Regions from separate parts of the Aeromonas jandaei genome, predicted to be linked through region 1. Evidence: riboswitches for the same ligand, from Rfam matches in the RefSeq annotation. Region 1 holds a riboswitch; the other holds the start of a gene.

Region 1 (15,139 bases):
TGAGCGGCTCGGTCGTCGCTTACAATCCCTGATTGTCATTGCTCTCGCATCACAACACCGCGCCCGTCGCGGTGTTGTTTTATCTGGCTGTCGCTATTTTTAAGTCCCGCGTCGCAAAGGCCACCACCCGGTTGGGATTTGCGGGGAGTTGGGTTAGTCTGAGCCCTCTGTCACCCATAGGAGTTCAAGATGATCCTCTCGACAACCCCCACTCTGGAAGGCAAGAGCATTCGTGAATACCGCGGCATCGTGGTGGGCGAAGCCATCCTTGGCGCCAATATTTTCAAGGATCTCTTTGCCGGGATCCGCGACATTATCGGCGGCCGCTCCGGCGCTTACGAAAAAGAGCTGGCCCGTGCCCGCGAGATTGCCTTTGATGAACTCAAGGAGCGCGCCTCTGCGCTGGGAGCCAATGCGGTGGTCGGCATCGATATCGACTACGAGGTGGTGGGGCAGAACGGCAGCATGCTGATGGTCAGCATCAGCGGCACCGCCGTGGTGGTTTGATATAGCGATGTGCTGCATAGCTGTGCGCTGAACCTGCGTATTGAACGAACAAGCCGATAACCGGGTTATCGGCTTTTTTATGCGTGGCGTTTGGCAAAAGAGGAGCAAGAGTGGGAAATGGTAAAGATGAATTTGATATTAAGGTATTGATTTTATTTATTTATATTTTTTCATAACCTATCGGTGCGGGTTTTATTTTTTTTAACTGGGTTGCCCTCATCGGCTGGACTAGAGTTGTTGCCATCAGGACGACACTTCTCACGGATGAAGTCACTTTTCTTGAACCACTATTGCTTGAAGGCGTATCAAGATGCACAAAAAATCTGCTCTGTTGACTGTCATCACTCTGGCCATCGCTGCTTATGCTGGCAGCGCGGCGGCTGCGGTACCGAACTTTACCGCTGACTGCCCGATGAACATCAAGGTCAAGTCGCAGGGAGGGAGTGTTTATATCAATGGCAAGAAGGCCACCCTGAAGACTGATGCTCCGACTGCTTATTCTGCCCAGAGCGGCAAGATCATGATCGGCATTACCTCTGACTCTCCCGACAGTGAACCCACCATTGATTACGCCATCAAGCACGACAAGCGAGCCAATGGCATCTGCACCGTGCAATCCTGGTCGGCAGGCAAGGCAACCTCTCTGCCGATGGCGCAGGGCAACTCCCCCTATCAGGGCAAGTGGGTCGCCAAAAACAGCGGGAGTGGCCAAACCGTTGCTGTGATCCGGGTGGATGGCAAGGAGCAGGTTTGGGTCAACGACGTCAAGGTCAGGGCCAATCGTGCCGATGGGGCGCTGCAATTCCGTCAGGGGATGATCCTCTATACCCTGCAGGGCGATCCGCGAGTACGCAGCGAAAGCCAATGGCAGGACAATGACGCAGGCTCGACCGGTCCTATCTCCTTCGAATAAATCCGTTTGCCAATTTCGACAAAAGCGACGCAGGCCATTGCCTGCGTCGCTTTTTTACTGGTCTGCTGAAGGGGGGCGCTATGAGTGGTTACACTCCGGCCAGGGTATTGGCTTCGCCGTACCAATCCAGTTTGTCAGCCAGGGTCACCACCGAACCGATGATGATCAGGCTTGGACTGTCGACCTGAGTGGCCAGCAGCGCCAGCTGTTGCAGTTCGCCGCGTACCACCCGCTGCTGCAGGCGGGTGCCCTGTTCCACCAACGCTACCGGGGTGTGACCGGGTAGGCCGTGGGTCTGCAGCTCGTCCTGAATGCGGCCGGCATGGGCCAATCCCATGTAGAAGACCAGGGTCTGGCGGGGAGCCGCCAGCGCCGACCACTCCTGAGTGATATTGCCCTCCTTGTCGTGGCCTGTGATGAACTGCACCCGCTGGGCGTGGTCGCGGTGGGTGAGGGGAATGCCGCTGTAAGCGGCGCAGCCCGACGCTGCCGTGATGCCCGGCACCACCGAGAAGGGGATCCCCGCCTCGGCCAGGGTCTCGAGCTCCTCGCCACCCCGGCCAAAGATAAAGGGATCGCCCCCCTTGAGCCGCACCACCTGTTTGCCAAGACGAGCCTGATCCAGCAACAGCTGGTTGATCGCCTGTTGGGGTACGCAGTGACGGCCCGCCTCCTTGCCGACAAAGATCCGCTCGGCATCCCGGCGAACCAGCGCCAGCACCTCCTGCGACACCAGCCGGTCATAGACCACCACATCCGCCTGCTGCAGCTGTTGCAGACCGCTCAGGGTGAGCAGCCCCGCATCGCCGGGGCCGGCGCCCACCAGGGTGACGCTTCCTTTGCTCTGCACCGGCTCATTGAGCAGCTCGGCGACGCTCTGCTCGGCAGCCTGTTGCTGGCCGCGGGCCAGCTGGCATGCCAGTCGCTCATGGCTAAAGAGCCGCTCCCAGAAGCGGCGGCGAGCCAGCTTGTCCGGTATGGCCTTGACCCGCTCGCGCAGCTTGCCCGCCAGCGCCGCGAGCTGGCCGAGGTGCTGCGGCAACATGGCTTCGAGCTTTTCCCGCAGCTGGCGGCTTAGAACCGGCGCCGAACCTGCGCTGGAGATGGCTACCATCAGCGGTGAGCGGTCGATGATGGCGGGCATGATGGCGCTGCAGTGGGCCGGAGAGTCCACCACGTTGCAGAAGATCTGGCGCTGATTCGCTTCGTTGAAAACCTGCTGGTTGACCCCGGGCTGGTTGGTGGCTGCGATCACCAGCCATTTGCCATCGAGCAGCTCGGGGTGAAAGTCGGCGGCGCAGACGGTCAGCAGTCCCCGCTCGGCCCAGCTCATCAGCTGGGGTTCCAGATGCGGGGCATTGATGGTGATCTTCGCCTTGGCATCGATCAGCAGGCGCGCCTTGCGCACCGCCACCTCACCGCCGCCGACGATAAGCACCGGCTTGTTTTGCAGCTGACAGAAGAGAGGGAGAAAGTCCATAACGGGCTCCGGATACGGGTCCGGCAGCAAAGGGCTGCGCAGGACGAAAAGAGGAGAAGGAGTAGAAACGCAGTGAGAGGAAAAAGGGGGAAGCGTGATCCACGCCCGGGCCAACGACAGATCCCCACCGGTTGTCGGCCACTATGATCAGCTTCCCCAAACGAGGTTTTTCCTATTGCACCGCTTTGACATGCATGTTGGCGACGTACTGATCTTCGGCCCAGAAGATGCGGTCAGCGACCATGGCTTCCGGGTTGAGGGTGACGCCGCGCAGCACCCGCTCCTTGAACTTGTGATAACCGGCCCGATCGATCAGGTGACCCATGTGCAGGTAGATGGGCTTGCCATCCAGCATCTCGGCCTCGAACTCGAACAGGTTCTTGATCACCGCGTGCAGCACCTCTTCAGTGACCCAGTTGAGGAACAGCTTGCCGGTACGAGGGGTCTTCTTGCTGGTGCGGCCCCCCAGCTTGACCATGTAGAGCTGCTTGGGATCCCGCTGCCAGGCGAGGGTCGGGCAGGCCAGCACGCACTCGCCACAGCCGATGCACTTGCTCTCCTCCTTGACCGCCTTGCCGTGTTTGATGGCGAGACAATCCACGGCGTGGTGGCTGCATGCCTTGACGCAGGCGCCGCAGCCGATGCAGCGCTCGGCATTGAAGTGGATTTTGGCGATGCCAAGGATGCCGAAGTCGGCCATGTTGGCCTTGGCGCAGTCGTTGGGGCAGCCTGCGATCACCATCTTGAGGTGATAGGGGTTGGGGTAGAGGTGTTTCTCCATCCGCTGGGCCAGCCCGGTGCAGTCGATATTGCCCTTCTGGCAGATGGTGTTGCCCTGACAGGCGACGATGTTGCGCCCGCCGATGCTCTGGTAACCGGCTGTGGGGTCATCCACCTCGATGCCGCAGGTCTCCACCTCAATCTCCCTGATAAAGGGCTCGAGGGCGGCATTGACCTTGTCCATGTCCTGATACTTGATGCCGGGCATCGCCAGCTTCTGGCGGGTGGTGAGGTGGATCAGGCCGTTGCCGTACTGTTCGGCGATCTGCTGGGCCACCGCCAGCAGGTGGGCGGGCATGATCCCGCCGGGAATACGCACGCTGATCATCGCTTCGCCGCGCACCTTGGAGAGGCGGTATTCGTTCTTGGCGCGGGCCTTGATGATGTCGATATCGAGACTCATGGTGTTCTCCCTCAGTCGATCAGATGCTGGGCCTGGTCAAAACGAAAGACCGGTCCATCCACGCAGATATAGGTGTCGCCCATCCGGCAGTGGCCACACTTGCCGACGGCGCAAGCCATGCGGCGTTCGTAGTCGACCCAGATGCGATCCTTGGGGATGCCGCGCTCAAGCAGGGCGAGCACCACGAAACGGATCATGACGGGAGGGCCGACCACGATGGCCTGGATATCCTCGCTATCCGAGAGATCCAGCTGGTCGATGTAGTCGGTGACCCGGCCGATGCGAAACTGCTCGCTCTCCTCACCCTCATCCAGCGTGACGATGAGGTTCTGGCGCTCGGCCCAGAGCGGCATCTCGTGGCGATAGAGCACCGCCTGCTCGTTCTTGAAGCCGAGGATCATGTCAAGGGACTTCACCTGCTCCGGGTGTTTGCTGAAGCGACGCAGCAGCCCCTTGACCGGCGCGACGCCGGTGCCACCCGCCACCACGATGAGGTGCTGGTTGTGATAGGCCTCCAGCGGGTAGCCGTTGCCATGGACGCCGCGCATCCACACCTTGTCGCCCACATCGAGGGCAAACAGCGCATCGGTCACCTTGCCGACTTTGCGGATCAGCAGATCCACATAGCCATCGCCATAGTCGGAGACCGAGATGGGCGCTTCACCCACGGTGGGCAGGGAGATCTCCACAAACTGGCCGTAGTGGACATCAAAGTCGCGGGAGACCCGGAAATTCCACTCCAGTTCGGTGTGGCGCTCGATGGCCAGAATGGTGTAGGCCTTGGGCAGCAGGCGGTTTTCGACCACGTCCTGCTGCTGTTCTGCTGTTGCGGTTTGTTGGCACTGGCACATATCAGTTCGCCCCCTGCGCGTGGTCGGCTGTGATGGTCTGTTCGACCACATCGGTCATCTTGTTGATGATGTTGCTAAAGGAGATGTAGTGAGGGCAGCGATCGTCGCAGCGGCCACAGCCGACGCACATGTGCTCCTCCCCCTGACGGGCCTTGTAGTCGTTGACCTTGTGCAGGGCGCGATAACGCAGGCGCTCGCCATGTTTGGCGCGAAAACCGTGGCCACCGGCCATGTCGCTGAAGCCATCCACCATGCAGCTGGCCCACTGGCGACGGCGCTCGCCCTGCTTGGGGTTCTCCGCATAGGTGAGGTCGTGCACGCTGTAGCAGCTGCAGGTCGGGCAGGAGGTGGTGCAGCGGCCACAGCCGATGCAACGGCTGTCGTACTCGGCCCAGACCGGATGGGCGGTGAGGATCTGACGAATACGCTTGGGATCGTCACAGACGCTGTCCGGCGTGCGCACCTTGACCGGGTTGCTCTGGACAAATTCCGGGGTGAAGTCGTCGGGCTCGCCCAGCTCGGCAAAGTAGCCGAGCAGTTCGGGATCCTTCACCTCGATGCGGGCACCCTCAACGCTCAGCCGAATGGCGGCGGCGTAATCCCGGGTCTCATTGCTGCCCATGGAGACGCAGAAGCAGTTCTCGAAGCTCTCGCGGCACTCCAGCAGTACCAGCTTGAGCTTGCTGCGCAGCCGGGCGTAGTAGACGTCGCTGTTCTGGCCGTTCTTGAGATAGACCTGATCCAGCCGGCGCAGGGCGTGGATATCGCAGCTGCGCAAGAACAGCAGGGTGGGCTTGGCTTCCACCTTTGATTCGCGCAACTCCAGATTGTCGAAATGGAACAGGGTCTGGGTGATGGGGAGCACCACCTCTTTCGGGGAGAAGTGGGACTTCTCCTGCCACACCAGATCGGCCGGATGGCGGATGCTGTGGTAGGTGACGTTGTCGGTGTCGGAGAAGCGACCGCCCCGATATTCGGCCGCAGGGGCCATGATCCGGTAATCGGGTAGCAGCCGCTCGAACAGCTGCGCCAGCGCGGGCTGGGTGAGAAGAAACGACATAAATAAACACCTTGTCTTGGGGTGACATACCTTGGCGTTGCAAGGGGCGTGTCTGTCCCGGTATTGACTGGCCGGGAGAGCTACGCTGCTCTCGCCGCTGTCCGGTTTATGACTCATCTTGTTCAACTGACCCGATTGTTATTGTGTTGGCGGCGCGAGCGTCGCGGCAGGTCGGGTCATGCCTGTAAAGCGGTTATCAATTGAGCAAGGCGGCCTGATAGCCTGCGCACTTGCCCATTACGTACCCCATCTCCAGCTTGTTGATATCGCGGGTGAAACGGGAAACGGGGAAGTAGTCTGCCGGGGCGATCACCTCAATCTGGCAATCAGCCGGCGGATTGGCGATGAAATCGAGCGCCTCGTTGTAGCTGCGATCCCGCTGCTCCAGTGCCTGCGCCAGCGCGGGGCGGGTCTTGAGCAGGGTGCGGATCATCCAGGGGAAGGGCATCGGTTTGAGCCGGTAGCCCAGCGGCTCGGAGAGGATCACCGTCATCTGGCGAGCGCCGCGGCGGTAGGCCTCGATTACCGGGATGGAGTCGGCGACGCCACCATCGGTCATCGGCACACCGTGCACCTCGGGAAACTCGCGGGAGGCGAGGGGAATGGCGCAGCTGGCGGGCAGCACCTCATCCATGTTCTCCGGTTTGACCCGGATGTACTCCGCCTTGCCGGTCAGGGCATTGGTCACCACCGCATAGAAGGGGATGCCGCTCTCCCGATAGCGATGGATATCGAGGGGGTATTTGCGGCAGCTGGTGTGCCAGAGCCAGTGGATATCCACCAGATTGCCCCCCTTGGCAAAGCGCAGCGGGTCGAGAAACTCCGGGGTGCAGGCCAGCTCGGTCAGAATGTCGTGGCTGCGGCCATGCTGGCTGGCGAGATAGGCCAGCAAGTTGGTGGCCCCCGCAGAGACGCCGATGGCGAAGTCAAAGGGGCGGTAGTCACGTTCGATAAACGCATCCAGCACGCCGCTGGCAAATATGCCGCGCATGGCGCCACCTTCAACAACCAGAGCAGTGGGGGATGCGGTTCTATTCATGACAAGCACCTCGTTATCGGCAAACGAATGACAAGCGGATGGAAAGTGAATGGCGAGCGCTGTGGTGTTCGGATACTCGGGCTGACCATTCTGACTGCCAACCTGGGTTGGCTATCGCAATGAGGTCATTCTATGAAGGGGATTTTGTTTAGAATATCTGTTAATAATGAATGTATCGTTTTTAAATTCTAAACAATCAATGACCAGGCGTTGTGCCAACAGGGGCGATAAGAGATAGTCAGGGCTCTGTTTTCACGCTTTATGAGCCCCGGGAGGTGTGCCTGATGACAAGACTCCTTGCCCCGCCACTCCAGCGCGGCGACACCATCGCTTTTTTCTCCCCCTCCAGCGCGGCAACCGCCTGGGCCCCCACCCGTTTTGCCCGCGCAAAAGCCTTTCTCGAAGAGCAAGGCTTCCGGCTCAAGGCGGGCAGCCTCACCGGCCAGCGGGATCACTGGCGCTCCGGCTCCATCGCCGCGCGGGCCGAGGAGCTCAACGCCCTTATCTGTGACCCCGAGGTGCGCTGCATCATGTCGGTGATTGGCGGCAGCAACTCCAACTCCCTGCTCCCTTATCTCGATTTTGCTGCACTCAAGCGCGATCCCAAGATCATCGTCGGCTACTCCGATGTGACGGCGCTGCTGCTCGGCATCCATGCCCAGATTGGTTTGGTCACCTTTTATGGCCCGGCGCTGGTGGCCTCGTTCGGCGAGTTGCCGCCGCTGGTGGACGAGACGCTCGCCAGTTTTTTACAGATTGTGCTGGCCGACGAGGCTGGCGTTCCCTGCACGTTGCCCACCCCGGCAAAGTGGAGCGATGAACGGCTCGATTGGGAAAATCAGACCCGGGCCAAGCAGTGCCAGCCCAACCGGCGGATCTCGGTGGGGACAGGTCGGGTAGCGGGGCGGCTGATAGGCGGCAACCTCAATACCATGGCGGGGATCTGGGGCTCCCCCTATATGCCGGCCATCGAGCGCGGCGACATTCTGCTGCTGGAGGACAGCCTGAAATCTGCCGAGACGCTGGAGCGCTCTTTTGCCCATCTCAAGTTGTGCGGGGTGTTTGATCGGATCGGCGGCCTTATCCTCGGCAAGCACGAGCTGTTCAACGATCAGGGCAGCGGCAAGCGCCCGCTCGACATCCTGCTGGAGGTGGTGGGGGCGCCGCACTTCCCCATTCTGGCGGAGTTTGACTGCGCCCATACCCACCCCATGCAGACGTTGCCGCTGGGCGTCGAGGCGGAGCTGGATCTCGACCGCCAGCAGCTCACCTTGCTTGAGCCCTGGTGGCAGAGCACCTGACGGAGCGCAGGAAACAGACAAGGCCGCTGATGCGGCCTTGTCTGTTGTTGGGGGATGGAATTGTCAGGGCAGGGCATCGGCCCGGAAGCTGGCACGGATCTGCGGCACCAGCGGCGAGACGTCGAATCCCTTCTCTTCGCCCAGCACCGGATGGAGCAGGGGGCCGTCATTGATCGGGGTGAGGTTGCCGGCCAGCAGCTGTCGAGTGGCTTGCCCCATCTGGTAGAGCTGGCGCACCGGCGCAAACTGGGTCGCCAGATTGAGGGGATCATCGGCGCGGGTGAAAGCCATCATGGGGATCTGATAAGTGGCATCGCGCGCCGGTTTGTCGCCGTGAATGCCCTTTCCGGCGGACATCAAAAACGGCTGGTGATCGCCAAAGGCGATGACCAGATAGCGTTTGCCAGACTGATCGAGACTCTTGAGCAGCCGCTCCAGCGAGGCCATGGCATCCACCACCCCGGTGTAATAGGTGTTGAGCAGCTGTCTGTCACTCTCGCTCTCGTTCGGACAGGCGCCGTTGCGCTCCTGTGCCTGATAGCGGGGGCCATCGAAGGGGCCATGGCCCTGCATGGTGACCGCGTAGGCAAAGAGCGGTTTGTCATCCTGTTCGCTGCGCTTGAGCAGGTGATCGACGAGGGCATCGTCCGAGATATAGAGCCCCTTGTGCTCGAGGGTGGAAAAACGGCTGTCGAACCAGCGCTCCTGATAGCCGAGCGCCGGGATTGCCTTGGCACGGCCCCAGAATTTCTCCACATAGGGGTGGACGAACAGGGTCTGGTAGCCACTCTGGTTGGCGCTGCGGGCCAGTCCCGGCACCTGATCAGAAAGGTAGTAGTAGGGCACCACACCCTGCTTGAGCAGCCCCACCGGCAGACCGGTGTTCATCTCGAACTCCGCCAGCACCGTCATGCCGCCGGTAGTGGGTGAGTGGATGGTCTTGTGCCACTGCTGGATGGTGGCGGGCAGGTTCAGGGTGGGCGCGGGGGCGCAGAGCCGCCCCTGCCAGTCGAGCATCAGCGACTCATATTGCAGCACGATCACCAGATCCCAGCGCGGCGCCGCCCCCTCTGGCGGTTGGCTCAGCCGGGGGGTGAATTCGTTGATCTGCAGCGGGTAGCGAAACACGCTGCCCTGCTCCAGCATCTCGTCCACCAGATTGAACAGATAGAGGCCGGGGCCGGAGCGGATGATGTCCCTGTGGTAGTTGACCGCCCGATCCACGTAGCGCACGTTGGCCCCCAGCAGCTTGTTGCTGGTCTGGGTGGCAAACACGCAAAGGGCAAAGAAGGCCACGGTGGCGGCGGCGGTGCGCAGGATCCAGCGGGAGAGGGCAAAGCGCCAGCAGAGGAAGATCGCCATAGCGCCGCCAAGCAACGGCACGACGGGGTGCTGATCCTGCAGGATCCGCAGCAGCGCCATCAGGTTGCCGAGATCATCGCCGCCGAGCGGCACGCCATAGATGGCGATCTTCATGAAGTTGGCCAGCAGTCCTATGCCGGAGAGGGCGGTAAAGACCAGCCCCATATAGAGGTTGAATCCGGCCAGCGCGCAGAGGCTCCAGCCCAGCACCATACTGCCCCAGGCGAGGTAGTAGTGCTCCGGGCGAAAGCCTGACCAGAGCAGAAACTCCCCCAGTTTGAACACCACGAAGCCGTGCAGCAGCACGAAGGTGAGGTTGCCGAGCAGCAGGCTGCCGATGATGCGCCAGCGCAGGCTGCGGCGCAGACTTGGCAGCACCGCCTTCAGCACGGCGGCGCTCAGCGCCAGCACCAGCGTCAGGCTCACCATCAGGTAGGTGAGGTTGAAGCCCTGCTCCGGCAGGGTCTGCAGGATCTGGCTGAAGTCGCCGCTCTCGGGGCGGTCTGCCAGCAGCAGGCCGATCCGCAGCTGGTAACGGCTGGCCAGTGCATCGTCGGGGGCGCGCAAGGTGCTGTTGAGATCCAGGGTGCAGCGGTTGTTGCGGCACACCTGACGCTTCTCCACCGGCTGGCTCAGCTCGTCGATCCGCTCCCCCTTGTCATTGAGCAGCTCCACCCGCACCTTGTCCCCCGGCTGGAGTGGCCCTCGCAGTTGCCACTGGCTGCGCACCACCAGATAGAGGCCGCGGCTGTCGCTTTTATAGAGCAGAGCGTGGCGGGTGAGGGTGGCCAGCGGGTTGTCGGCGGGCCCCAGTACCAGAGGTTGGGCACGGCCAAGCCAGCTGCCGGGATTGATGAGGGGCAGCAGCAGGGTGACGATGAGCAGGCCACCGAGCAGGATCAGCAGCAGGCGGGAGAGACTCAGGGCACGGCGACGGCCTGAGAAAGGGCGATTCATATCAGCTCATCCTTTGAGCAAGTGAGAGAGATGCAGATCATCTGCATACTATTTGACCCGATGGTGCGTGGCCGGTTCATGGATGTCAATTTAATGACCGCCTGATGAATTTTTGGTTGCACTTCGGCCCTGCATATTGTGATCCCGATCGAGAGGTTGTCCGGAATATGTGATGAAAGCGTCATCATGAACGTTTGCTGCTGGTCTGCGAGAGAGGTGCTGTTTAGTCTCTCAGTAGCGACAGGAGGTACATGTATGAATCCCAAGGTGATGGCACGGCAAGCCAGATTGCTGCGTATGCTCGAGAGCAAGGAGGAGATCCGGGTCGGGCGCGAACGTGACTGTCCGCTTCCCGTGGCGCAGCTGGTCAAACTCAAGGATTCCCATCCGTCGGTGATCAAGGTCTATCGTCACGGTCTTACCGCCGAGGTGTTTCATCTCAAGATCGATGGCCATCACTGGTGCCTCAAGCGGCGCCGCAACGATTCGCTGGTCGCCAACCTCGATGGCAAGACCGCTTTCCTCACCGAACTGGAGCGGCGGCGCGAAATCGAAGCGCTGCGCGAGTTGCATCCCACCGTGCTCTCCCACGTGGTCTGTACCAGCTTTGGTTCGGCCCGGGCTGGCATTCTGGTCTCGCCCTGGCTGCGGGGCGTGCCGGTGCATCAGCTCAACGAGCGCAATCTGGCGCAGATGCTGGAGGTGCAGGGGGAGCTGGCCCGCTGGGGCTGGTTCGACTGGGATCCGAGCCCGGGCAACCTGCTCGATGATGGCGAACATATCAGCGTGTTCGATTTTGGTTACATGTGGCCCTTTGATCCCCGTTTCGAGTACAACTCCAACGGGCTGGTCGACCCGCAATTTCATGTGCCGGAGCGGCTGGAGACCCGCACCCTCTCCGGGCTCTGGCTCGATGAGGCCGATCCCTTGCCGCAGTTCCGCTACTGGCGCGAGCTCTGTCTGAAATGGGTGAAACGGGAGATCCACCACCTGATACGGGAAGGCGCCAGCGCACCCGTGCTGGCCCGGTTGCAGAGCCTGCAAGGGGAGTGGAGTGCCGCGCTGGCAAGCGACGAGGCGCTCGCCGCCAACTGGTGGCGGGATATGTATCGCAGCCACCGGCTCGATGTGGCCGACGATCTCAGTGGCCGAAGCTGCAGCCCGCTCACCCTGCGTCGTCTCGACTGGCTGGAGCAGGCGGTGACCGACCACTACGAACAGCTGGTCGACAATCTCTCCAGCGAGGAGGTGGGGCTCGGCCAGAGCGAGCTGCTGGCCAGATTGCAACGCCAGCGCCGCGAGGTGATGGCGTGCCAGTTGCCGGTGACTACCTGCGCCTGAGCCAACGCCTCAGCGAAACAGAAATGAAAAGGGCACCTTGCGGGTGCCCTTTTACATGGTCGTATTTGTCCGCTGTGAGGGTTAGTCCAGCAGCTCCTGATGGAGGCGGTTGACGATCTGGCCCGCTTCGCCCTCTTTGACCAGGAAGCAGAGGTTGTGAGCGCTGGCGCCATAGCAGATCATCCGGATGTTGTGATCGCGCAGGGCATCGAATACCCGGCTACCCACCCCGTTGACCTCGCTCATCCGGTTGCCGATGAGCGCCACCAGAGCCAGCTCGTTCTCCACCTCGACTTTGCAGAGCTGGCTGAGTTCAGCCAGCACCTTGTCGCTGAGCACAGGTTCGCCATTGCTCTGGCTGCCGGTGTGATCCAGGGTGAGCGACACGCTCACCTCCGAGGTGGTGATGAGGTCTACCGAGATGCGATGACGGGCCAGAATGCCGAACACCTCGGCCAGAAAGCCATAGGCATGGAACATGTTGAGGCTGTGCAGGGTGACCAACACCTGCTGGCGACGCAGGGCCACGGCGCGAAACAGCGGGCTGGTGTCCGTGGTGGAGCGGATCCAGGTTCCCCCTGCCTGCGGCTCCCTGCTTGAGCCGACAAAGACCGGAATGTTCTGGCGCACCGCCGGTTGCAATGTGGCCGGGTGGAGCACCTTGGCGCCGAAGGTGGCCATCTCTGCCGCCTCGACAAAGCTGATTTCGGGAATGGGGCGGGCCCGGGTGACGAGGCGCGGATCCGTGGTGTAGATGCCTGGTACATCGGTCCAGATCTCGATACTGGTGGCATCGAGCGCCTCGGCGAGCAGGGCCGCGCTGTAGTCGGAGCCGCCACGGCCAAGCGTGGTGGTGCGACCATCGCCATCGGCACCGATAAAGCCCTGGGTGATGACGAGGGTGTCGCCGAGCACCGGGCCCAGCGTCTGCTGGCAGAGATCGCGAGTCGCGTTCAGGTCGACGGTGGCCTTGCCAAAGCGGCTGTCGGTGCGCATCAGCTGGCGTACATCCTGCCAGTGGGCATTGACGCCGCGCTGGCGCAGCAACTCGGTAAAGAGGCGGGTCGACATCAGTTCGCCGCAGGCGATGAGGCGATCAGCCAGTTCGGCATCGGTCTGCTGGCTGGCCTGCTGCGCCATGGTGCGGATTTCGCTGAGCTGATCGTGGATCAGGGCCGTCACCTCGGCGGGGTGACCAAGGTCGGCCAGAATGGCCTGCTGAATGTCGGCCAGCTTGGCCAGTTGGGCTTCGCGGCCTGCGTCGTCCAGCTCGCCCTGAGCCAGTGCCACCAGCAGATTGGTGACGCCGGCGCTGGCGCTCAGCACCACGATGCGGGTAGCGGGATTGGCCAGCACGATATCGGCGCAGTTGTTCATGGCCGCGGCGTTGGCGACACTGGTTCCGCCAAACTTGGCGACATTGATCGGGCTCATTGCTTACTCCTGTCTTAATTTAAAAATCCGGATCCATCGGGCAAAAAAGAGAGGAGGAGGCTGAAAATGGCAGGAATGTGCGAAGCGATCCCGGCCAGAAGCACTCCACCCGCAGAGCCCATCCCGTACCCGCCCCTGACAGGGCGCGGTGGGGGATGACCACTACCGATGACAACCCGGGGGATTCAGCCCCCGCAGCCGACACTGAGGTTTCCAGTCTCCTCAGATGTCTCGGCGCTGCTCCCCCTGACCCAAGTTCACCGGACTCTGGCGTCCTCTCTCGGGCTGCCTGGGCAGCGCTCCTCTTCTGGCTCCACCATGGCGGTGGAGTGCATTTAGAAATACCTTGCGTTGGATTGGACTGTCAATCGAGTTTGTAAAAAAGTTCAAAATGTCAGCTAACTCAACGCAGAATCAATGGCTTACACAATGGTTTTTGACAAAACCTTGGAGCGACGCTGCCAGTTGTAGAGGCGCTGGCGCTCAACCGGCAGATCCTCCACTTCCAGCGGTTCGAACCCCCGCTCCCGGAACCAGTGGATGGAGCGGGTGGTGAGCACGAACAGGCGGCGGATGCCGAGCCGCTTGGCCCGCTCGGCCACCTTGGCCACCAGCTGATCCCCCCGATTGGAGTTGCGATAGTCGGGATGGATGGCGACGCAGGCCATCTCCGCCATCGCCTCTTCCATAAAGCAGTAGAGGGCCGCGCAGCCGATGATGAGGCCATCGCGCTCGATGATGGTGAACTTGTCGATCTCCATCTCCAGCTGCTCGCGGGAGCGGCGCACCAGAATGCCTTCCTCCTCCAGCGGGCGAATGAGATCGAGAATGCCGCCGATGTCCTCGATGGTGGCGGCACGGGCCTGCTCGGCGCTCTCCCGCACAATCTGGGTACCGAGGCCGTCGCGGCTGAACAGTTCCTGCAGCATGGCGCCATCATCCTGATAACTCACCAGATGGGAGCGGGGCACCCCGCCGCGGCAGGAGGCAATCGCCGCGCGCAGATAACGGGCGGTGCCGGACATCTCTTCTCCCGCCTGCTCCAGCTCCACCAGCAGCTCTTCGGCCTGCTCGGGGAAGAGCTCGGAGATAGCTTCGCCGTGTCTGTCCATCACCCCCTGGGTGCTGCTGAAGCAGATAAGCTTGTCCGCCTTGAGATCGACCGCCACCCGGCGAGCCACCTCTTCCGAGCTCAGGTTAAAGCTCTCGCCGGTGACCGAGCAGCCGATGGGGGAGATGAGCACCAGACTCTTCTGATCGAGCTGGCGGGTGATCCCCTCCACATCGATGCGGCGCACCCGGCCGCTGTGGCAAAAGTCGATGCCATCATCCACCCCCAGCGGCTGGGCGGTGACGAAGTTGCCGCTCACCACGCTGATCCGCGCACCCTGCATCGGAGTGTTGGCGAGCCCCATGGAGAGCTGGGCAGTGATGTCATATTGCAGGCCGCCACACACCTGTTTGATGATGGCGAAGCTCTCGTCATCGGTGACCCGGATCCGCTTGTGGTACTGGGCCTCGATGCCGGCGCGGGCCAACGCTTCATCGTTTTGCGGACGTGAACCAAACACCAGCACCAGCCGTATGCCCAGAGTCTGCAGCAGGGCGATATCGCTGACGATATTGGCAAAGTTGGGGTGGCAGACGGCTTCCCCCCCCATCATCAGCACAAAGGTGGCGCCCCGATGGACATTGACATAGGGAGTAGATT
Region 2 (15,139 bases), 770 kb from region 1:
CCTCCCTGTACATTTGGATACAAACCGTCACCAAGTGCTCACTGAAGTACCGCGGTCAGCGTCATAGGATGAAGCCATGGAGAAATGCTCCATACCACCAATCCGAATAAGGAAATTGACCATGAAAAAAATCATTCCCCTGACTCTGGCCGCCGTTTTCGCCCTGACTTCCGGTTTCACCATGGCTGCCACCCCGACCAAAACTGCCGCTCCGCAAGCGACCCAGACCAAGGTGGTGAAAAAGCACCATAAAACTGCGCACAAAGCACCGTCCGTCAAAGTCGCGCCGAAAACCAAGTAATCGCCTCTGACCCTTGAGTGACGACCAGACCGTCAATCTGTACATAACAGAGCAAGAGTAGAGCGGAGAGATAAAAGGGAGGCTGGTCGCCTCCCTTTTCATCTGGTCATGATGAAAACTGCCTCTGCCAAGCAGGTTCCACATGACAAGATCATTGCTGTTCCATCATGCCGACTATCGTAATAACCTCATGACACTGCCGCACATTATTCAGGCTATCGCGCATCATCCAACCCATTACCGTAACCTCATCAACGCTCATCGTTTGAACTGACAATAGGAACATGGAATGTGGCGTCATCTCATTAAATGGCTAGGCCCGCTCTGCAGCTTGCTGCTGCTGGGCGCAGCACTGACCGTACTCTATCATCTGACCCATTCATGGCACTGGCACGATATTCGTATCGCCATCTGGTCACAACCGCTGCCCACTCTGGCTGGCGCCCTGCTGCTGACCCTGCTCAGTTATGGCCTGCTCTGCGGCTATGACATGCTGGCGCTGCACGCGCTGGGCAAACGGCTCCCCTGGCAGCAGGTGGGTGTTACCTCCTTTATCGCCTACACCTTCTCCAACACCCTGGGCTTCGCCCTGCTGACGGGTGCCTCGGTGCGCTACCGGATCTACTCCGCCCTCGGGCTGGCGACCGGCGAGGTGGCACGGGTGGTACTCTTCTGCTCCATCACCTTCTTCCTCGGGCTGCTCGGCTGGGGCGGCAGTGCCTTGCTGTTCGGCAGCACGGCGGCCCAGCTGCTACCCGACTGGCCAAGCTGGATATACAGCCTGCTCCATCTGGCCGGCGCCGGCGCCCTGCTCTTGGTGCTGTGCTATCTGCTCTGGCCCCGTCCCAGCTTCTCCTGGCGCGAACACAGCCTGATCCTGCCCGGGATAAAGGTACGCCTGCTGCAGCTGCTGGTCGCACTGGCGGACTGGATGGCCGCCGCCGCCGTGCTGTTTGTGCTGTTACCCGCCGATAGTGTCCCCTACCCCGTGCTGCTCAGTGCCTTCGTGCTGGCCAGCTTCCTCGGGGTGCTGGCCCACGTGCCGGGCGGGATCGGGGTGTTCGAAGCGAGCATGAGCCTGCTGCTGGCCCACTACCTGCCGGCCGACAAGCTGCTCGCCTCGCTGCTGCTCTACCGCTGTATCTATTACGTGCTGCCTTTCCTCTGCGCCCTGCTGCTCTTTACCAGTCAGGAGATGTTGCAACAGAAGGCTCGCTGGCAGCGGTTGCAGGGGATCATGAGCGCCATTCAGGAGTTTCTGCCAGCCCTTATCAGCGTCGGTACCTTCGCCGCCGGCAGCCTGCTGCTCTGCTCGGGCATGATCCCGACCATGCGCAGCCACATCGAGGTGTGGCTGCAGGTGCTGCCGCTCCACCTGCTGGAGCTCTCCCACGTGCTCGGCAGCGTGAGCGGTATCCTCCTGATCCTGCTGGCGCGCAGCCTCTATCGCCGTCACGACGCCGCGTTTCGCATCACCCAGCTGCTGCTGGCACTGGGGATCGCCTTCTCCCTGCTCAAGGGGGGTGACTGGGAGTCAGCCCTGCTGCTCGGCAGCTTCCTGCTCATCATGACCCCCTGCCGCTCTCTCTTCTATCGCAAGGGGTCGCTGCTCTATCCCCAGTACACCCCGGGCTGGCTCATTTCAGTCGGCGCCGTGCTGCTGGGAGCCCTGTGGCTGCTGCTCTTCTCCTACCGTCAGGTGGAGTATGACCACGCCCTCTGGTTCCACTTCTCGCCCCACGGCGGGGCTGCCCGCGGCCTGCGCGCCATGGGGAGCGTGGTGGCCGTGCTGGCCGTTGCCGGGGTTGCCCAGCTGCTTGCACCGCTGCGCGTAGTCGGTGAAAAGCCGGACAAGGAGACGCTGGCGCGCGCCCACGAGCTGGTGGTGCGCGAAGGGGGGATCCACGGCTATCTGGCCCAGTTGCAGGACAAGTCCCTGCTGTTCCACCCCGCCGGCGACGCCTTCCTGATGTATGGCATCGAGGGCAACAGCTGGATTGTGATGGGGGATCCCGTCGGTCGCCCCGAGCAGATCGAAGAGCTGCTCTGGCAATTTCGCGAGCGGTGCGATGAGCACGACGCCAATCCGGTCTTTTATCAGGTCTCGGCCCGTTATCTGCCGCTCTATCTGGAGTTGGGGCTGATCCCCTTCAAGCTTGGTGAAGAGGCGATGGTCGATCTGGCTACCTTCGATCTGGCGGGCAGCCGGCTGCGCAACCTGCGTCAGAGCCACGCCAAGGGCAAACGGGAAGGGTTGACCTTCGAGGTGGTCGAGGCAAGCGCCATAGCCCCCCTGCTGCCCAGATTGCAGACCGTCTCCGATACCTGGCTGCAGAGCAAGATGGGCAAGGAGAAGGGCTTCTCGGTCGGCCGCTTCGAGCCTGACTACCTGACCTTGAGCCCGGCTGCGCTGGTCTGGCACGAGGGGCAGATCGTCGGCTTTGCCAACCTCTGGGTGAGCGATAACAAGGAGATGCTCTCCATCGATCTGATGCGCTACAGCCTGGATACCGGCACCGCCCCCATAATGGATTTTCTCTTTGTCGAGCTGCTGCTGTGGGGCAAGGCGCAAGGGTACACCAGCTTCAATCTGGGGATGGCCCCCATGTCCGGCTTCAACGATCACCCGCTCAACAGCTACTGGGCCCGTCTTGGCAATACCCTGTTTGTGCGTGGCAGCCGTTTTTACAACTTTCAGGGGCTCAGACGCTACAAGGAGAAATTTTCGCCCCGCTGGGAACCCCGCTACCTGCTCTGCAGCAGCAAGCTGGTACTGCCCAGAACCCTGACTCACCTGATCACCCTGATTAGCCGCGGCCCGCTGGGGCTGATCAAGAAATAGGAGCATGGCCAATGAGAGCCTTGATATTGCTGTTACTCAGTCTCGTACTGCCCGTTTCATCTTTTGCGGCGCACGCCGCCCCGGTCAAGGATGACCTGAGCCTGATTGAGCTGCCGGTCAAGCAGCCATCCGACGCCCCCATGGTGATCTTTCTCAGCGGCGATGGTGGCTGGGCGGCCCTCGACAAGGGGTTGAGCGCCCAGTTTCAGCTGCACGGCATGCCGGTCGTGGGCTGGAGCTCCCTGACCTACTACTGGAAGAAGAAAACCCCGGAGCAGGTGACCGCCGATCTGGAGCGGATCCTCGATGATTATCAGGCGCGCTGGCAGCGCCCCCGCTGGCTGCTGGTCGGCTTTTCGTTTGGTGCCGAGATTGTCCCCTTCGTCATCAACCGGTTGCCGGAGCACTATCGTCAGGGGCTGGTCGGGGCCGTAATGCTCTCCCCCTCCACCAGCTCGGACTTCGAGATCCACGTCAGCGACATGCTGACCCACAAGGCGCGCAGCTATCCGACCGAGCCGCAGGTGAAAACCATCCGGGATCTGCCGATGGTCTGCCTGCAAGGTGCCGATGACGATGACGACGACCGCCTCTGCCCCCGTCTCAACCAACCCAACGTCACCACCGTCACTCTGCCGGGCGGCCACCACTTTGAGGATGATTACCCGGTGCTCTATCAGGCCATCACCAAGCACATGACCCTCACCACACCCTGAGCGGCGATGAAAACAGAGAGGGCGACCACAGGGTCGCCCTCTCTTTTTGTATTCGGGCTCTCGTCAACTACGGCTGATCACCACCAGCCCAGCAGATTGCGGCCGGTCAGCGCCCCCCACACCAACACGTTGAGCGCCAGCGCGATAAAGACGGCGGCAGAGCCCATGTCCTTGGCCCGACCGGAGAGCTCGTGATGTTCGGAGCCAATTCTGTCTACCACCGCCTCGACGGCGGAGTTGAGGATCTCCACGATCACCACCAGCCAGCTGATGACCATCAGCAGCAGGATCTGGGTCAGCCCATCCCCCACCAGAAAGGCCAGCGGCATCAGCAATATGATCAGCAGCAGCTCCTGACGAAAGGCAGCCTCATGCAGCCAGGCGGACGAAAGCCCCTTCATGCTGTAACGGGTGGCATGGATAATCCGGGTGATCCCTGTAGCGCCAGGTTTGGCCATTTTCGCTTCCTCTTTTGATGGCAATCGGCTCCATTTCGTACATAGCATCTAAACAAATGAAGCGAGTCATACATTAAAACTGAACAATTTCGGGGATAAAAAAGGGGCGCAGTGGCGCCCCGAGTCGGCCCTCACCTTACTGCACGGTGCGGCATTGGCTGAAAATATCGAGCCGCTTGTCGTACACCGCCGTGCTGACATCCCAGATCCCGAGCACAGAGGAGAAGAGGTTGTCATGGGAGTAGCGATTGTCTGCCGCTTTTTGCTGCAGGCAGTCCAGATCCATCCCCTTCTCTTTGGCAAAGCCCGGCGACATCCAGACCTGCATTGGCACCCGGGTCTGATCGTCAGGGGCAAACTTGTAGGGCGTGCCATGCAGGTAGAGCCCCATCGCCCCCAGCGACTCGCCGTGATCAGAGAGGTAGATCAACGCCGTGTTGTACTTATCTTCATACTTTTTCAGCTTGGTGATCAGCTCGGCAATCACGTAATCGGTGTAGCGGATGGTGTTGTCATAGGTGTTGACCAGCTCTTCATCGCTGCAGTTCTCGATGTCGCTGCGCGGGCAGTCCGGCACGAACTGGCGATGGTTATCCGGATAGCGTTTGTAGTAGGTCGGACCGTGGCTGCCGATCAGATGGAAACCGACCAGCTTGTCGCCCTTCATCTGCGCCACCTCGTCGTCGAGGTTCTGCAGCACGACCTCGTCATAGCAGGTGTTCTTGTCGCAGAACTGCGGGTGATCTTTTGGCTTGATCTCGATGTTGGGCACCCGATCGCACACCCCTTTGCAGCCGCCATCGTTCTCCTTCCAGAAGATGGAGACCCCGCTTCTTTGCAGCACATCGAGCAGACCTTCGCTATTGCGGGCCCGGTTGTCATCAAACTCCTTGCGCCCCATGTTGGAGAACATGCAGGGCACCGACACCGCTGTGGCCGTGCCGCAAGAGCGCACGTCCTTGAAGGAGATCACGCCCCCGGCTTGGCTGGTAAAGGGGTTGGTCTCTTTCTCATAGCCGTTCATCGAGAAGTTCTTGCCGCGGGCTGTCTCCCCCACCACCAGGAACATCAGGGTCGGTTTATCCTCTTTCACGACTCGCTTGGCATCATCACCCAGGGTGGTGAACGGAATGGGCTCGGCGACGTAACGTTTGTAGAGATACTTGGTGGTACTGTAGACAAAGTTGGCCGGCACTATCTCGCGATTGAGCGTCTGGTTGTTGCGCCCGACCGAGACGTAATCCTGATAGTAAAACGCCGCTATGATGCCCACGACAGCCAGGGATGCTGCCATGGAGAGGGCGCGCTGAAACAGCCCCAGATACCATTTTTTCGGGTACTCGATTTTGACAAAGAAGAGCAGCACGGCAGGCAATACACCGGCCAGTGCAACCCAAAGCACGATGGGCAGGCTGACATAGGAGTAGGCCTCGCTCTGGTTGGTCTCGAAGATGTTCTGGATCATCTCCTGATCGAACATGACCCGATACTTCAGCATGGTGTAACTGACGATGGCGCCAGTCACAAAGAGAAACGCAAAGAAGGGTTTCAGCAGATAGCGTAGGGAGAAGGGCATGAAGACGAAGTTGAGCGCCGCCACCAGCAGCACCGGGATCGATATGGCAAACCCGATCTTGAAGTGCTCCAGATTGCTGAGGATATCGTAGAAGTGAAGCAACACGGGCCAGTTAAGCAGGAAGGCAAATATCAGTGCCAACAGGAAAATAAAGGGTACAACTCTGATTTTTACCACTGAAACTGACCTCTTGAATCAAATGCCGGAAAATTGAACGCAGCCTGAACCAAGGCTGCATCGGGATATTAACAGAGCTAGTTGAGAACTCTCTCAACTAGTCAGTAACACCTTGTTACAATGTGAGCTTTATCAACTATTGAATTGCTGGCGGACAATAAAACTTGAACCTTAAGGAATAATTAAGAGCCCGCTGATACCCGCAAAGTTTGCATCTGGTCAAAAATGATCTTTTCTTGCCATCCCCTCTGTAACCTTAAGCCTCTCTTAAGAAATCCCCGACATGCTCATTGCTGACGGCTCTTCGTCAAACCACAGGATGGTGCATTATGCATAACAGCGTCGCTCACTCAGTCAGCAAGGTGCCGGAGATCACTCTGGCATTCTGGTTCACCAAAATATTGGCAACGACCCTGGGAGAAACCGGAGGAGATGCGGTATCCATGTCGATGGATCTCGGCTATCTGGTCAGTACCGGCATCTTTGCCGTTATCTTCTTTATTGCCGTCGGCGCCCAGATTTCTGCCAAGCGCTATAACCCGGCGCTCTACTGGACAACCATTATCGCCACCACCACAGTGGGCACCACGTTGGCAGACTTTGCCGACCGTTCACTGGGGATGGGCTATGCAGGCGGGTCAACCCTGCTGTTCCTGCTGCTGATGGGATCTTTTCTGGTGTGGTACAAATTTCAGGGCAGCATAGCGACCAGTGACATCAGTTCATCCAGAACCGAGATGTTCTACTGGATCACCATCATGTTCTCCCAGACGCTGGGTACCGCGCTGGGTGACTGGGTGGCCGATGATGGTGGCTTTGGCTATACCGGCAGCATGGTGCTCTTTGGCGGTATCTTGCTGGCCATTGTCGCAACCTACCTGCTGACCCGGGTCTCACGCACCCTGCTCTTCTGGGCGGCTTTCATCATCACTCGCCCGCTGGGGGCTGTGGTGGGGGATTTCCTCGACAAGCCGCTTGGCAAAGGGGGGCTGGAGCTTAACAGATACTCCGCCTCGGCAGCCTTATTGGCCGCCATTGCCCTGCTGGTCTATCTCTCCACCCTGAAAAAACGGACAGTTATCCAGCAGGAGCTGGCTCCTGAGTAAGGCGACAGCCTTATAGCCAGAGGCCTACCGGTGAAAAAGCAGAAAAGCAAAAAGCCCTGACGTTTCCGTCAGGGCTTTGCAATGTGGCGGTGAGGGAGGGATTCGAACCCTCGATACGTTGCCGTATACACACTTTCCAGGCGTGCTCCTTCAGCCACTCGGACACCTCACCAAATTTTGGTCTGTTGTTTAACGTGTTCAGCCAACACGGTGTTCGCTGCGCCGTTGCGCTGGAACGGGGCGTAATTTAGGGGAAAGCCCCGCCCGCGTCAACGGCTTTTTTGGCAAAACAGATCGTTCGCGGAATTAATGTACAGATTCCGGCGCAACCTGCATTTCAGGCAGGTTGAGGAAGCCCAAACGCTCGCATTCGGAAACCACTTCATGGGTCGCGGCAATGGTGCTCTGCACAAACAGCAGGAACTGCTCGACACTCAGGCCCGCCTTGGTAAACACGGTGTGGCCAATGACCAGACGCGGCAGGTTGTCGTCGATGATATCGAGGAATACCTTGAGCGAGGGGTACTGCATATTGAAGCGACCGAGTTCAGCCACCAGCGGCAACAGGGCCGAAGGACGCACTTCCAGCTCGGATGAGAACAGCAGACCTTCCTCTTCCACGAAGATCCGGCTCTCCTGAATGCCATCGACCGACTGCAAGGAGACAATGTGGATACCATGGCACTGATCGCAAACGTAGTGCTCGATACGAGCCTGTTGCAACCAACGCATGATCATTTCGGAGCTGGGGATATTCATTATTTCCACGATAAGATTGGGATCGAGGGGCGCAGTCTAAACCAATTTTCCGGCAACCAAAAGCACGCCAGCCCAATAACCGCGCAGCTTGCTTCTTTTTGGCAAGCGCTATGCATATACTCAGCCCAATCCACGGCTACGCTTGCCCCACAGGGGGCCCCATGACCATCCAAGAAAAGTATCGCCTCCATCTGAAATCCCTCTCGGATGAACTGCTCGCCCTGCAAAAACCCATTCGCATTCTGGATGCCATCAAGTGGCCACGACAGACCCAGGAACGCTTTCTGGCCGATGGGGGGCGCACCCTGCCTGCCATCGACCACCGCTTCTACGAGTCCCTCCCCCTTGGCTTTGAGCCACGCAACAAATACCTCGAACTCAAGGCGCTGCGAGACAGGATCCGCAGAAAACTGGCACCACAAGATGATCTGGGGCTCATCCTGCAAGAGACGGTCGATCAGTACATGGTGGTGATCGAGATGCTGCGCCAGCGCGGCCAGTCCGATTTTCAGCGTTATAGCCAGCTGCTCTACGGCTCGGCCAGCGATCATCTGCGCGGCGATCGCAAGACCCTCAAGGAGCTGGGTGCTCGCCTGTGCGATATCTTCTCCCTGCCCGGCGCTCGCCATCTGGTACGCCCCTACCCCAAGGAGTTCGAAGGGGAAGCGGCGGTGGCCAAATTGCAGGGCAAGCTGTCGAGCTATTTCAGTGACGGCACAGTGCAGGTCAAGCTGAGCGATGGCATCGTGTCGGATGCAGCGGCCGGCGGCGATTACATCAAGCTCAACTCCCACGCCCGCTTCTCCGAGCTCGATCTGCAAGTGCTGGAAGTACATGAGGGGTGGGTACATGTAGGCACCACCCTAAACGGCCGCCAGCAGCCCTATGCCACCTGGCTGAGCGCAGGTTCGCCGCGTATTACCGCCTGTCAGGAGGGGTTGGCCGTCCTGATAGAGACCCTCACCTTTAGCTCCTTCCCGGATCGGGCCAAGCGCATCTCCGATCGGGTGATGGCCATCGACATGGCCGAGCGTGGTGCCGACTTTATCGAGGTGTTTCAGCACTTTGTGAGACAGGGCACCAGCGAGCACGATGCCTACAAGATCACCCAACGGGTATTTCGTGGCGGCATGGTCGAAGGGGGGGCCTGCTTTACCAAGGACCTCTCCTATGTGAGGGGTTATGTGGAGACGGTCAACTTCATCCGCAGCGCCGTGCTGGAAGGAGTACCCGAGATCCTGCCGATGCTGTTTGTCGGCAAGGTGACGCTGGACGATATTCCGGTGATCTATCAGCACTATCTGGAGGGATTGATCGCCACCCCCCGCTACCTGCCGCCGATGTTTCGCGATCTCACCGGCCTCTATGTCTGGTTTGGCTTTGCCTCCGGCATGTCGCTGGTCGATATCGGCCGGGTACAGCAGCACTTTCGTCAGCTGTTTCACCGCTTGCCGGTGGCTGATCCCATTATTGCCCCCGTCGATATCGAGATCGACTGAACTGCCAATAGAGAAAAAGGGCGCCAGATTGGCGCCCTTTTTATTCGTACCTTGTCCAAAGCTCGGGTTATTTGAACGCCCGCCCCTCCAGATAGTGTTTGCGGCAGAGCGACACATAGCGATCGTTACCACCGATCTCTACCTGCTCGCCATCGCGCATCACCTGCCCGGCTTCATTGACCCGGGAATTCATATGCGCCTTGTTGCCACACCAGCAGATGCTCTTCAGCTCTTCGAACTTGTCGGCCAGACAGAGCAGATGGTAGGAGCCGGGAAACAACTCGCCACGAAAATCGGTCTTGAGGCCGTAGGCAATCACCGGAATATCCTGCTCGTCAACGATACGGGCCAACTGATAGACCTGCTCCTTGGTCAGGAACTGAGCCTCATCCACGATAAACACATCGATGTGCTTGTTGGCATGGCGCTCTTTGACCATCTCGAACAGATCGCAGGTATCGCTGAACACTTCCACTCTCAGCTCGAGACCCACCCGGGCACTGATCACGCCGACACCGAAACGATCGTCGATGGCAGGGGTCATGGCCAGCGGGTGCATCCCCCGCTCCAGATAGTTGAAGTGTGCCTGAATGAGCTGGGTCGATTTGCCTGAATTCATGGTGGCAAACTTGTAGTGCAGTGAAGCCATGATACTGTTCCGAAACTGAATTTATGGGGCGCATGCTAACCAAAGCCCCCGCCAAAACCAAGGGGCCCGTGGGCCCCTTGCTCTATTAATGTTATGCCGTCGCGAGCGCTGGCTGCGCTTTGGCCTTTTTCAGGTGGTAACTGGTAAAGAGCACAAACCAGAGGGCGCTGACACTGAAACCGGCAAAACCGGAGTGCATCAACCCCATCACCAGATAACCGAGAGCGGCACCGAAGGCGATGGCCAGCGCATAGGGGAGCTGGGTCATCACGTGATCGATGTGATGGCAACCTGCCCCCGTCGCAGAGAGGATGCTGGTACTGGAGATGGGAGAGCTGTGATCCCCGAACACCGAGCCCGCCAAAACAGCAGCCAGCATCGGCAGCATCAGACTGATATCGCTGGCCGCAGCCATGTCACCAGCCAGCGGCAACATGATACCGAAGGTGCCCCAGCTGGTGCCGGTGGCAAACGCCATGGCACAGGAGAGGATGAAGACCACAGCCGGCAGCACCTCGATTGGCAGATTGCCGTTGGCCAGAGATGCCAAGTACTTACCGGTCTCCACATCGCGCACTACGGCACCGATGGCTCATGCAAACAGCAGGATATTGATGGCCGGCAACATGGCCATGACGCCTTGCGGGGCAGCCTTGATCCAGTTCTTGGCGCCGAGCTTCAGACGCATCGCCAGACCGATGGAGACCACCAGACTGCAGATCGCGCCATAGACCAGCGAGGAGCCCACATTGGTGTTTTCAAACGAACCGAGCACGCTAAATGGCAGCCCTTTTTCGCTCAGGGCAGCGGCACCCGAGTCAATCATGAAATAGACGGTGGCGGCGGTCAGAGTCAGGATCGGCAGCACCATGTCGATCATGCCGCCATTGCTCTCCTCCGGGCTATCCATATCCAGCCCGATGGGACGCCCCTTGGATTCATCCCACAGCTTGCCTTCCAGCGCCCACTGCTCGTGTTGACGCATCGGGCCGATATCGAGCTGAAACGCGATGACGACCAGCACCATGATCAGGGTAAAGACGGCGTAGAGGTTCATCGGGATCATCTCGACGAACGCAGAGATGGGGCTCTGATCGGTCAGACCGTGCGCCGCCATGATGCCACCAACCAGCGCGATGATATAAGCGCCCCAGGAAGAGATCGGCATCAGTACGCAGACTGGCGCAGCAGTGGAGTCCAGCAGATAAGCCAGCTTGGCACGGGAGATCTGGAAGCGGTCGGTCACCGGACGGCAGATAGCGCCCACCGACAAGCTATGGAAGAAGTCATCGATAAAGAAGGCAAACACCATCATGCCGGTGAGGGTCTTGGCCCCTTTGCGGGTCTTGGCGCGCTTGGCGGCCCACTCGGCAAAGGCACGGGTTGCACCGGATACGCTCATCAGACTGATGAGGCCGCCAAGCAGCAGCATAAAGAGCAGCATGTTGATGTTGTCACGGTTAAGTGCGCCATCAACCCAGAAAATCTTCAGCACGGTACCCAGCAGATATTGCAGGGAGTCGAGGGGGGAAAACTGATTGAGCAACAGACTGCCAGTTAAAATCCCGACGCCAAGTGACAGCAGCACACGGCGGGTCAGGATCGCTAGGGCGACAGCCAATAAGGGGGGAAGTACGGACCAACCGGAGTCGGCAAAATGACTAATGTCCATGATCTCTTTTCACCTAAAGAAAACAGGTGGAGATCTACCGAGAGGATCTAAAGAAACAAAACCTATGGGGAGGTTATACTCCTCAGCCCCTTCAGGTAGCGCTCCATAGTGGATGACTATGGCAGTCCTGCACCTATTAGATGCAGAACCAGCAGCCCGGTATGATGGCCTGGCCACTTCGGCGCTGACTCCTTTCCTTGTGCATCATCGGCATCACCCTCCGCACAAGTAGTCATAGGCAGCGCGCCTCTACTTAAAGGTATTCGAGAGACATTTTATCCAGCTGGCGGCTTATAGCAAGTTTTTTGATTAAATAATCATGATGTATGACGTTAGTACCCAAAAAGGTAGTCAATTGATGCAGCCTAGCTTCTTTTTGCGACACATTTAACCAATCAAAGCCTCATAAGCATCCATTAATATGATTGAATGCCGAATATAATCACTCGTGATGACGATTTATCTTCTACTTATTATTTTTGCCCTTCTTGACTTATTTAAAGTGACACGTAAAAATCAGGATGAACATAATATTTCCTTCTGACTTGACGTGGACAATCCTATGAATGAATTTTTGAAAGTGCTGCTTAATATCCGCAGTCTGCGTGCCACCTGCCGTGAACTCTCTCTGGAGCAGCTGGAAGAAGCGCTGGAAAAACTCTCAGCAATCGTTGCCGAACGTCAGCAGGATGAAGCCGCTGAGCGTCAGGCTCGTGAAGAGCATCTGCGTAAAATCAATGAATATACCGAAATGCTGAAAGCTGCCGGTATTGATCCTGCAGAGCTGGTCAGCGCTGTTGCAGCTACTCCAGCCAAGGCAGAAAAAGCCAAGCGCGCCCCTCGCCCTGCCAAATATCGTTATGATGATAACGGTGTAGAGAAGACCTGGATCGGTCAGGGTCGTATGCCTTCTGCTATTGCCAAAGCAGTTGAAGCAGGTAAATCACTGGAAGATTTCGCTATCTGATTTCAGTGATAGATACCAATAAAAAACCTCGCTATTGCGAGGTTTTTTATTGGCTACGTTCTGAATGTTTATCTGCGATCAGTGGCTTTGACCCAGAATACTTCTTGTCCCTCTGACCGGCAGATAAGATAGCGGGCAATGGTAAAGAACCAGTCGCTCATCCGGTTGAGATAGGCCAGCGCATCGGGATTGACGCACTCTTCGCGACTCAGGGTCAACAGCAGGCGCTCGCAGTGACGAACTAGCGTCCGCACCACATGGGCCTGCGCCGCCGCACGGGAGCCGCCAGGCAGAATAAACTGGCGCAACGGCGGCAAATGTTCGCTGTAGCTGTCGATCTGTTGTTCCAGTCTGACAATCCAGCTCTCATTGACTTGCCAAATTGACTCATTTTGGGCTGCGCTGGAAAATGCCAATTCACCGCCCAGATCAAATAGCTCTTGCTGCAACAACTGCAGATCCGCCAATAAACCGGCTTCTTGCTGGGGGATCTCGCAAATCAGCAGACCTATATGAGAGTTGAGCTCGTCAATATAGCCATAGGTTTCTACCCGCAAATGATCCTTGGCCAAACGGGTACCATCGGCCAAACGGGTCATCCCCTTGTCACCCTGCCGGGTATATATTCTCATTCTGACATCCTGTTAATAATGGGAATAATCATTGACTCCAACCCGTTGAGCTTGATCTCGTATGCAAGAGCCAATGTCTGGCCCAGCTTACCCGCCGGAAAACCACTGCGGGCCATCCACACCAGATAAGGCTCCGGAATATCGATGATACGCCGCCCCTGATATTTGCCGTAAGGCATTTTATGGCTCAGGGTAAGCAGCACCTGCTCATCGGATAGCCACTCCATATTAATCGATATCCAGATATTTATGGGTCTGAATAGAGAGTCGCCAATTACGGGCAATACAGGTTGCCATCGCGAGCTGGGTGGCTCGTGGTTTCTGACTGATAGGCTGCAATGCGATAACAACATCCGGACGCAGGTTTGCGGTAACCAACAGAGCATCAAGCTCTTCAATATGATGTTCTGTTGCCACCGGATGCTTGATCTCGTTGGCCCGCTCAAGTGCAGAGACCAGCACCGGCAACCCGCCTTTCATGCCGATCTTGGGTGATACCGTGACCCAGGTCTGCTCATGAGTCTTGATTTCGCTAGTACCACTGGTTTCAATCTGAACCTGATAACCCGCTGCCAACAGCGCTGACGAGAGCTCGGTCAGATCGTAGAGACAGGGCTCGCCACCGGTGATCACCACATGACGCGCCTGATAGCCAAGCTCGACAAAGCTGGCGAGGATCTGCTCGGTAGTGAGCTGGCTCCAGCAATCCGACTCGTTGGAGCGATCCAGCACATGCTCTCTGCCCACTTCACGAGCAGGATCGACCACCCAGGTATGTCGGGTATCGCACCAGGGGCAGCCCACCGGGCACCCTTGCAGGCGAACGAAGATGGCAGGCAGGCCGGTAAAGACCCCCTCCCCCTGGATGGTCTGGAATATCTCGTTGATTGGGTAGTGCATCTTGGTCACAGCTTGTTGCAAAAGCCGCGGATTATACCCCAATCATCAGCCAGAGGCAGGCTCATGCTCCGCTTTTCTCACCCAGTCCGGTTTTCTCACGCATTTTGGCCATGATCCCCGCTTTGTCTGCCAGATAGCCATGCAATCCGCGGCTACGCAGATTACATGCGGGACAGGTGCCGCAACCATCGCCAGCGATGCCGTTGTAGCAGGTCAGCGTCTGCTGGCGCACCGTATCGAGATGGCCATAGTGATCCGCCAGCGCCCAGGTTTCGGCCTTGTCTAGCCACATCAGCGGTGTTTCAAAACGGATACCGCGATCCAACCCCAGGGAGACCGCCTGATTGAGCGCCTTCACGAACGCGTCGCGACAGTCGGGATAACCGGAAAAATCGGTTTCGCATACCCCGGTGATCACCGCTTCGGCACCGACCTGATAGGCATAGATAGAGGCCAGCGTGAGGAACAGGATATTGCGGCCCGGCACGAAGGTATTGGGCAGGCCATTATCCTGCAGATCACAGCTCACCGGGATATCGTCACGAGTCAGTGCCGAGATAGCCAGTTCGTTGAGCAAGGTAACATCCATCACCTTGTGGGCAGCGACACCCAGCAGTTGCACCAGATGGCGGGCGGTATCGATCTCTTCCCGATGGCGCTGGCCATAGTCGAATGTGATCGCATGGACTTCGTCATAATTGGCCAGCGCCTGCACCAGACAGGTAGTGCTGTCCTGACCGCCACTAAATACCACAACTGCTTTTTTCATACGGAGAACTCCTTGCAATGTCATGTCCGGCGCCCCTCGGCAAAGGCTTGCCACTGGGTATTGAGCCGTTCGAAAAGGGTAAGAAGGGGGGCATAGCGTTCGGGCTCGCCCTCCCA

Evidence for each region. Region 1 has a riboswitch for lysine ahead of lysC (lysine-sensitive aspartokinase 3). Riboswitches for the same ligand answer to the same signal wherever they lie in the genome.
Region 2: linked by a shared signal. The riboswitch ahead of WE862_RS16240 (Na+/H+ antiporter NhaC family protein) and the one ahead of lysC (lysine-sensitive aspartokinase 3) in region 1 are both predicted to bind lysine.

Annotation. Positions count from the first base shown of each region.
Region 1 covers NZ_CP149571.1:2,698,076-2,713,214, forward strand. Annotated here, with positions in the region: gene dedD (cell division protein DedD) at 1-32, shown strand, start outside; gene WE862_RS12845 (heavy metal-binding domain-containing protein) at 190-507, shown strand; gene WE862_RS12850 (hypothetical protein) at 818-1,420, shown strand; gene cysG (siroheme synthase CysG) at 1,509-2,900, opposite strand; gene asrC (sulfite reductase subunit C) at 3,073-4,083, opposite strand; gene asrB (anaerobic sulfite reductase subunit AsrB) at 4,095-4,934, opposite strand; gene asrA (anaerobic sulfite reductase subunit AsrA) at 4,936-5,994, opposite strand; gene WE862_RS12875 (patatin-like phospholipase family protein) at 6,191-7,033, opposite strand; gene WE862_RS12880 (S66 family peptidase) at 7,318-8,334, shown strand; gene WE862_RS12885 (LTA synthase family protein) at 8,398-10,653, opposite strand; gene WE862_RS12890 (hypothetical protein) at 10,909-11,994, shown strand; gene lysC (lysine-sensitive aspartokinase 3) at 12,076-13,428, opposite strand; lysine riboswitch at 13,519-13,743, opposite strand; gene argA (amino-acid N-acetyltransferase) at 13,851-15,139, opposite strand, start outside.
Region 2 covers NZ_CP149571.1:3,472,857-3,487,995, forward strand. Annotated here, with positions in the region: gene rstB (two-component system sensor histidine kinase RstB) at 1-67, shown strand, start outside; gene WE862_RS16190 (hypothetical protein) at 122-301, shown strand; gene mprF (bifunctional lysylphosphatidylglycerol flippase/synthetase MprF) at 591-3,143, shown strand; gene WE862_RS16200 (AcvB/VirJ family lysyl-phosphatidylglycerol hydrolase) at 3,155-3,859, shown strand; gene WE862_RS16205 (diacylglycerol kinase) at 3,937-4,317, opposite strand; gene WE862_RS16210 (MCR-3-related phosphoethanolamine--lipid A transferase) at 4,454-6,070, opposite strand; gene WE862_RS16215 (membrane protein) at 6,400-7,176, shown strand; tRNA gene WE862_RS16220 (tRNA-Ser) at 7,261-7,348, opposite strand; gene WE862_RS16225 (YbjN domain-containing protein) at 7,483-7,908, opposite strand; gene WE862_RS16230 (flavohemoglobin expression-modulating QEGLA motif protein) at 8,097-9,434, shown strand; gene WE862_RS16235 (thymidine kinase) at 9,502-10,083, opposite strand; partial or broken gene WE862_RS16240 (Na+/H+ antiporter NhaC family protein) at 10,175-11,755, opposite strand; lysine riboswitch at 11,844-12,015, opposite strand; gene WE862_RS16245 (H-NS family nucleoid-associated regulatory protein) at 12,318-12,722, shown strand; gene WE862_RS16250 (cob(I)yrinic acid a,c-diamide adenosyltransferase) at 12,791-13,354, opposite strand; gene WE862_RS16255 (DUF3820 family protein) at 13,351-13,581, opposite strand; gene queE (7-carboxy-7-deazaguanine synthase QueE) at 13,583-14,254, opposite strand; gene queC (7-cyano-7-deazaguanine synthase QueC) at 14,316-15,023, opposite strand; gene WE862_RS16270 (tRNA-uridine aminocarboxypropyltransferase) at 15,044-15,139, opposite strand, start outside.